2 regions of the Erwinia sp. SLM-02 genome follow, and region 2 is predicted to be linked to the other one. Evidence: riboswitches for the same ligand, from Rfam matches in the RefSeq annotation. Region 2 holds a riboswitch; the other holds the start of a gene.
What was found. Region 2 has a riboswitch for thiamine pyrophosphate ahead of PGH32_RS05115 (TenA family protein). Riboswitches for the same ligand answer to the same signal wherever they lie in the genome.

Region 1 (3,618 bases), 1.2 Mb from region 2:
CGATTCGGATGATTTGATTGAAAATAATTTGATTGAGAATTTTTATAAAGCGTTAAGACTAAATTCAGATATTGACATATTTGCGTTTTCAGCTGAATCGTTTCCTGATGATATTGTCGACAACAACCATGCAGATAGTGCATGGCTCCCTCATTATCGTAGAGGGGCTGAAACTGTCTACGAAAGTGGTGAAGACGCTTTTAATGAACTTTCTGTTAAAGAAGCTTTTTATCCTAATGCATGGCTTTACATCTATAAAAGACAATTGCAAGTGAAACACGGATTGAAATTCAAGCCAATTATTCATGAAGATGAAGAGTTTACGCCGCGGCTATTTTTCGTTGCAGGTAAAATTGTTGTAACCGATCAAGTTTTTTTCCTGCGAAGGGTGCGTGCTGGTTCAATCATGCAATCTGCACGTTCTGAGAAAAATGTTATTGGTTATTTGAAAAGTATTGAATCTTTAGAATCTCTACTTTCGGCTAATGAAAATGAAGTGACCAAAAGAAATTTGCGAGGCAGAATTATTAGCAATATCCTTAATATCATTTTGATAAAAAGGAACAGTCAAGTGATATTTAGTGATACTACTCTTAGTGAATATAATTTAATTTTGTCAAGAAATGGAAATTTTCTCACTAAAATTGCATCTCTAAATTTCTTTGTTTATCGTGTTCTGAATTTTGGATTTAGAAAATTCAAAGCTTAGTCACTGATAAATTCGTTTATTGTCTCTAATGTGATCGCCTTGGTTTTCCCAGGCGATTACTTGGAATGACAATAATTTAATTGGGGAGGGGTATAATACTCTGATGTGCAAGTTTATTGTAGTATTGCTGGCTGCGTGATCAACACCCTGTTGAAAGATAAGCTGACTATTTATAAGTTCTTCAGAAGTAGCAACTTTCTCTCGCACAAGAAAAATACCGCATATTCCTTTTTTGAAAGGAATGCCGACGTTTTTTCATCGTTTCTATTGATTACAATCCATTTTCATCTGACAACTTAGTTATTGGTCACGTATTAAAATGTTTTTTCGCTAGAGTGGAACGCTATTTTTTCATGATTTCAGCTTCCAATTTCAACGCCTCTAAATTAAATGTATACTTAACAAATTCATGTTGAGTAAATTTAAAGGTGTCATACTGCTATTCATAATCATAGCTATACCAACAATGTTTTTTTATATGCTTGGCGTTAAGAATAACCATGTATGGTTGAATGTCCCTAAACTGCTGACTCATTCTAAGAGTTATGTTGTTTTATTCTTCTATGCAATAGGGACGCATTTAGGACGTTTACGGTTTATATCCATTTTTATTTTTGATTTTCTATTCTTCAAACTATTATCTGTAGTAGGGGAAAGTCAGAAGCTACTCAATCTCACAGTCTGACTATTCTCTCCAATATACCATTGTTTCTACATTTATATGTATTTTTAGATGGATTGAAAAATAGGTAAATACAGTTTATTTTTTCTGTATTTCGCTGATGCAAGTTTTTCTAACTATTTCTTATATGGATATTTTGTAGCTGTCGCCAGAAAGGTCGTAGCCACGTATCAATCTCAATTTAGTGACGTTGAGGGGATATTGCTCTCTTTATTAACCACTTTTTTTTGGTCTACGTGTGTTTGATGATCCAGAGAGTGACTGTCCACACTAGGATGGTTATTGGATCCTAAATTATTTTCAAATACCATTCCGTTTCGTTGTAGTTCATACCCGGGATTGAACCGTGCTATATCACCGATGTTGAGATTGTATATATTTAAGTTATTTATTTTCATCACGTTGAGTTTTGAATTTGATTGTTTACAAAACTCGGTCTCGCCTTTATCCTGTCTTCAGTTTTTAACCGAATGTAATCTCAAAATTTATCAATGACTCGGGGTGCCCGTCCTGTTTTACCAGGATCCGGCTGAGAAAAACCCGCATAACCTGAACTGGATAATGCCAGCGGAGGGAAGTCAGATGCCCGACCGGCATCGCCTTCTTGATCGCCGGTTGGGAGTAACGATGATCCAACCCATTCCCCTCAGCCACCACGATGTGGCGCACTCTCTGGCGCTGTTCCGCCAGCAATCCCCCCTTATTCACTGTATGACCAATGATGTGGTGCAGACCTTTACGGCCAACGTGCTGCTGGCGCTGGGGGCTTCCCCGGCAATGGTGATCGATGCCGAAGAGGCCGCACAGTTCAGTGCGGTAGCCAGCGCGCTGCTGGTCAACGTCGGTACGCTAACCCGCTCGCGTAGTGAAGCCATGCTGGCGGCGGTCGAGTCGGCCAATGCTGCCGGGCGCAGCTGGTCGCTGGACCCGGTGGCGGTCGGTGCGTTAGCGTTCCGCACCGGGTTCTGCCATCAGCTGCTGAGCCACAAGCCTGCCGCCATTCGCGGCAACGCCTCAGAGATCATGGCGCTGGCGCAGGAAGCGGTATCCGGTCGCGGTGTGGACTCGCAGCATCAGTCCGATGCCGCGATTCAGGCTGCACAAAAACTTGCTTTGCAGAGCGGGGCGGTGGTCGCGGTGACCGGAGAAGTGGACTTCGTTACCGACGGTCAGCGCATCCTCAGCGTCAGCGGCGGTTCACCTTTGATGACTCGCGTGGTCGGTACCGGCTGTGCGCTGTCGGCGGTGGTGGCTGGCTTTGCCTCGCTGCCCGGCGACCGTTTAATGCACGTTGCCAGCGCCTGCCGCGTGGTATCGCTGGCCGGCGAGCGTGCCGCCGCGATCGCAGCAGGACCGGGGAGTTTTATTCCCGCCTTCCTGGATGCGCTTTATCTACTGACGCCGGAGGAACTGGCATGAAACGAATTAATGCACTGACCATCGCCGGTACCGATCCCAGCGGCGGAGCGGGTATCCAGGCGGATCTGAAAGCGTTCTCGGCGCTGGGGGCTTACGGCACCAGCGTGATTACGGCGCTGGTTGCGCAGAATACCCAGGGCGTGCAGTCGGTATACCGCATCGAGCCGGATTTCGTCGGTGCGCAGCTGGACTCGGTACTTTCGGATGTCCGTATCGATGCCATCAAGATCGGCATGCTGGCAGAGTCCGACGTGGTGGAGGTGGTGGCCGATCGTCTCAGGGCTGCCACCGCGCCGTGGGTCGTGCTTGATACGGTGATGCTGGCGAAAAGTGGGGATCCGCTGCTCTCCGAACGGGCGGTTGCCACGCTGCGCGAGCGTCTGCTGCCGCAGGTCTCCATTATCACCCCGAATCTGCCGGAGGCCGCCGCGCTGCTGGACTGTGCGATGGCCCGCAACGAGCAGGAAATGCGCGAGCAGGGCAGGGAACTGCTGGCCATGGGATGCCAGGCGGTGCTGATGAAGGGTGGCCACCTCAGCGATACAGAAAGCCCGGACTGGCTGTTCACCCGCGAGCTGGAGCAGCGATTCACCGCGCCGCGCGTGAATACCCGTCATACCCACGGCACGGGCTGCACGCTCTCTGCGGCACTGGCTGCGCTGCGTCCTCGCCACGATAACTGGGTGGCAACCGTGCAGGCGGCGAAAACCTGGCTGCAGGGTGCGCTGGAGCAGGCGGATTCGCTGGAGGTGGGGCAGGGAATTGGTCCGGTGCATCACTTCCACAAATGGTGGTAAGGACGTTAAGG
Region 2 (3,618 bases):
ACCTGATGTGGATGATGGTGATTGGGACCAGCCTCAGCTCCTCGATGTTTATTACCGGTTCCGCGCCCAACGTGCTGGGTCTGGAGTTCGTGGGTAAAATTGCCGGCATTCAGATCAGCTGGCTGCAGTGGTTCCTCAGCTTCCTGCCCGTGGGGATTATCCTTCTGGTGGTGGCCCCCTGGCTTTCTTACATTCTGTACAAGCCGGAGATCACCCACAGCGAGGAGGTATCGAACTGGGCGGGCGAAGCGCTGAGAGAGATGGGCCGCCTGACGCGAAAAGAGATCACGCTGATTGGCCTGGTGCTGCTGAGCCTGGGGCTGTGGGTATTCGGCGGCAAAATCATCAACGCGACGGCGGTGGGGCTGCTGGCGGTTTCCCTGATGCTGGCGCTGCACGTGGTGCCGTGGAAGGACATCACCAAATACCACAGCGCCTGGAATACGCTGGTTAACCTGGCAACGCTGGTGGTGATGGCAAATGGCCTGACCCGCTCCGGCTTTATCGACTGGTTTGCCAACACCATGAGCCGACATCTGGAAGGGTTTTCCCCCAGCGGCACCGTGGTTGCGCTGGTGCTGGTGTTCTATTTTGCCCACTATCTGTTTGCCAGCCTTTCCGCCCACACCGCCACCATGCTGCCGATGATCCTGGCGGTGGGGAAAGGCATCCCCGGCGTGCCGATGGAACACCTGTGTATTTTGCTGGTGCTGTCTATCGGTATCATGGGCTGCCTGACGCCGTATGCCACCGGCCCGGGCGTGATTATCTACGGCTGCGGCTACGTGAAGTCGAAGGACTACTGGCGGCTGGGTGCCATTTTCGGCGTGGTGTTTATTTCGCTGCTGCTGCTGGTGGGCTGGCCGATCCTGGCGATGTGGAGCTGACCGGTCAGGGGCAGACTGCGCTGGCATTCTGCCCCACTCTTCATGACAGTTTGGATGCCCGAGTTTCTCGGGGATCCTGAATTGGCATTACCCTGCTTTCAGCCTGATTTACTGATAGGCCGCATCAAAAAACGCTTTCTCAAGCCCTACCGCACGGCGGAAAAGGTCCTCACACTGCGGGGCTTCCGCCGGGCCAACGCGGTCCAGCTCCTCGCGGATAAACGCCACAAACGCATTGAAATCAGGGTTGTCGTGCAGCGTGACCCACTCGGCATAGACGAAATTGTCCGGTAGCGGTCGGGCAGCCTGAGATGCCCAGTCAAAATACAGCCATTCCGCCACGTTCAGCACCGTCAGGATCGCCGCATAGCTGCGGGTGGCAGCCGCTTCGCGCATGATGGCTTTGAAACCGGCCGTCGGCGCGGTATCAGGCTTTTCGCTGCGCAGTTGCTCACCGACGCCGAGCGCGGTAAACGAACGCAGGAAATAGGTGTTTTCTTCCGAGGAAACCATCCCGGCAAAGCGGCCAAAGCGCAGGCGGGCTTCGGTGGTATCGGCGCTGGCCATCGCCGCACCCACCAGGATCAGGAAGCTGTCGAGGAAGCGGTGATCCTGAATCAGGTAATTAATCATCACGCGGTCGTCAACGGTGCCGGTGACCAGCTCCTCAACGAAACGGTGACTGACGGCCGCCGACCATGTCGGCAGATTCTGGTTACGCAGGGTTTCGGTAAAACGTTCGGTCATCGTGTTGTCCTGTAAAGTAAAGACAGCGCGACTGAATGTGGGTACTCAGGCAGTCTGGTACAAAGACCGGTAAGAGTCAGACAGGTTGCGCCATCCCTTCGCCGGCATTATCCGGATCAGGTATTAAGGGTCTTCGCACCGTTGCATGTGCGAACTCTCAGCCCGATATCAGGCTCCCCCTGGAAAGGTTCGGCAAGAAACATAACCCGTCAGTTCCGGTGTTGTAAACAAAAACTGAGTAATGAGTAATACTCTGATAACAGATGGAATAAGATTGGACAAAGCGGGGCATCAACACTCGATCAGTACCAGATCCGCCTCATTTAAACCGGTCATCTTGATCACCGTTAAACGATCCATACCATTTTGCAGCATCGTTTGAGCGATTTTGAGTGCAGCCGCTCGTCGACCCTTTTCAATACCACTCTGCTCCCCGAGCAAAATCCCCTTCTTCATTCCCTTCTTTTCAAGCTGCTCTGCAAGCGTCATAAGTTGCTCCTTATACGGTGGGACGCGCCGCGCGAGTTTACGGATAAAGGCTTCTGCATCGGACATTTCCGCCGTCTGCGCGAAATAGTTTACCAACGTCACCAACTGCTGTCCCGTCATGTGTTTTGCCAAAATTAAAGTTGCCAGCGTGTCCACCAGCCCGGCGAGATCGCGCAGATGGATATGTTTTTGCAGCAGAGTCAGCGCAGCCATACTTCGATGTTGCATAATTTCATCATCCGGAATCACCGTCACGTCCACCAGCGTAAAAGCGCCTCCGTAAATCTCCTCCGCCAGTGCCGGATCGTCAAACTCATCCAGCCAGCGGGTCGGCCAGGGATACGGACTGCGTTTTCCGGCATAGAACAGCACCGGGATGACGAGCGGCAGTTTTTTATGCCCGGCCTCAAGATGGCGCTGCATCGCCGCCACCGCGTATCGCATCAATCGGAAGGCCATATGTTTATCCGGTGTTGACTGGTGTTCAATAAGAACGTGGACGTATGCATCACCGCTGAGGGTTTTCATGCGGTAGAGCACATCGCTGAAGTAGGCACGCAGGTTTTCCTCGATAAAACTCCCTGACTGTAGCTTCAGCGTGCTGAAATCACATATTTGCTGAAGCGCGCGTGGCAGATGAAGCTGCATAAAATCGCGAGCGGTATTGGGATTATTCAGAAACTGTTTAAACACCAGATCGTGCGGCGTCGGGCTGATACTTTTCCGATGTTCATCTCCCCTTTTCGATGCTGTCATGTCCTCTCCCTGGACGGATAAATGTAATCAGTGAGAAGGTTACCTAATCGGACGTCGCTGCATGAAAAAATGTCTGCGTATTGCCTCGCATTTATCGTTGTAACGGAAGTGAAATGTAAATCTCACTCTCAACGAATAGCGAAAAATGTCCTGGCGGCATTTTAAGTTTAAAAAAAATGAATTCTCTGGAACATACTCAACCCGATTTTATTCAACACGCCGATTATTAAAAATAAAGTTAGTCATTATTTTTTGGCAACCTTCCTTATCCGTTCGAAATGCATTAACTATAAAAAACACCGGCTTGAAAAATAATAATTCCCATTCAAGGCATAATAATCAATGAAACATAGCCGCTACGCGTCTCAGCATCATAAAAAACATTCGACCGCATGGCGATTATGCCGCTGGACCAGCGGGATCGTTGCCTGTGTAGTTGTTGTAGCCGTGCTTGCCTGGTTAGCCACCCTGGTCATCCCCAAATCCGGGAACGCCCTCGCAAAAGACCCTCTGCCCGTCAATGAGCAACAGATCAAACGCGGAGAATACCTCGCCCGCGTGGGCGACTGTGTCGCCTGCCATACGGCACCCGGCAAGCCGGCGTTTAGCGGCGGTTTGCCCATCGCCTCGCCGATTGGAGGGATGATCCCGCCCAATATTACGCCCGATAAAAGCACCGGCATTGGTCACTATTCCTACGGTGACTTTGAACGTGCGGTCAGATACGGCATCGCTCCCT

Region 1: linked by a shared signal. The riboswitch ahead of thiM (hydroxyethylthiazole kinase) and the one ahead of PGH32_RS05115 (TenA family protein) in region 2 are both predicted to bind thiamine pyrophosphate.

The regions. Positions count from the first base shown of each region.
Region 1 covers NZ_JAQISN010000001.1:2,338,304-2,341,921, reverse strand. The annotation lists gene PGH32_RS10870 (glycosyltransferase) at 1-709, shown strand, start outside; TPP riboswitch at 1,879-1,984, shown strand; gene thiM (hydroxyethylthiazole kinase) at 2,019-2,810, shown strand; gene thiD (bifunctional hydroxymethylpyrimidine kinase/phosphomethylpyrimidine kinase) at 2,807-3,607, shown strand.
Region 2 covers NZ_JAQISN010000001.1:1,097,091-1,100,708, reverse strand. The annotation lists gene PGH32_RS05120 (anion permease) at 1-887, shown strand, start outside; gene PGH32_RS05115 (TenA family protein) at 996-1,634, opposite strand; TPP riboswitch at 1,711-1,824, opposite strand; gene PGH32_RS05110 (Rpn family recombination-promoting nuclease/putative transposase) at 1,926-2,879, opposite strand; gene PGH32_RS05105 (c-type cytochrome) at 3,222-3,618, shown strand, end outside.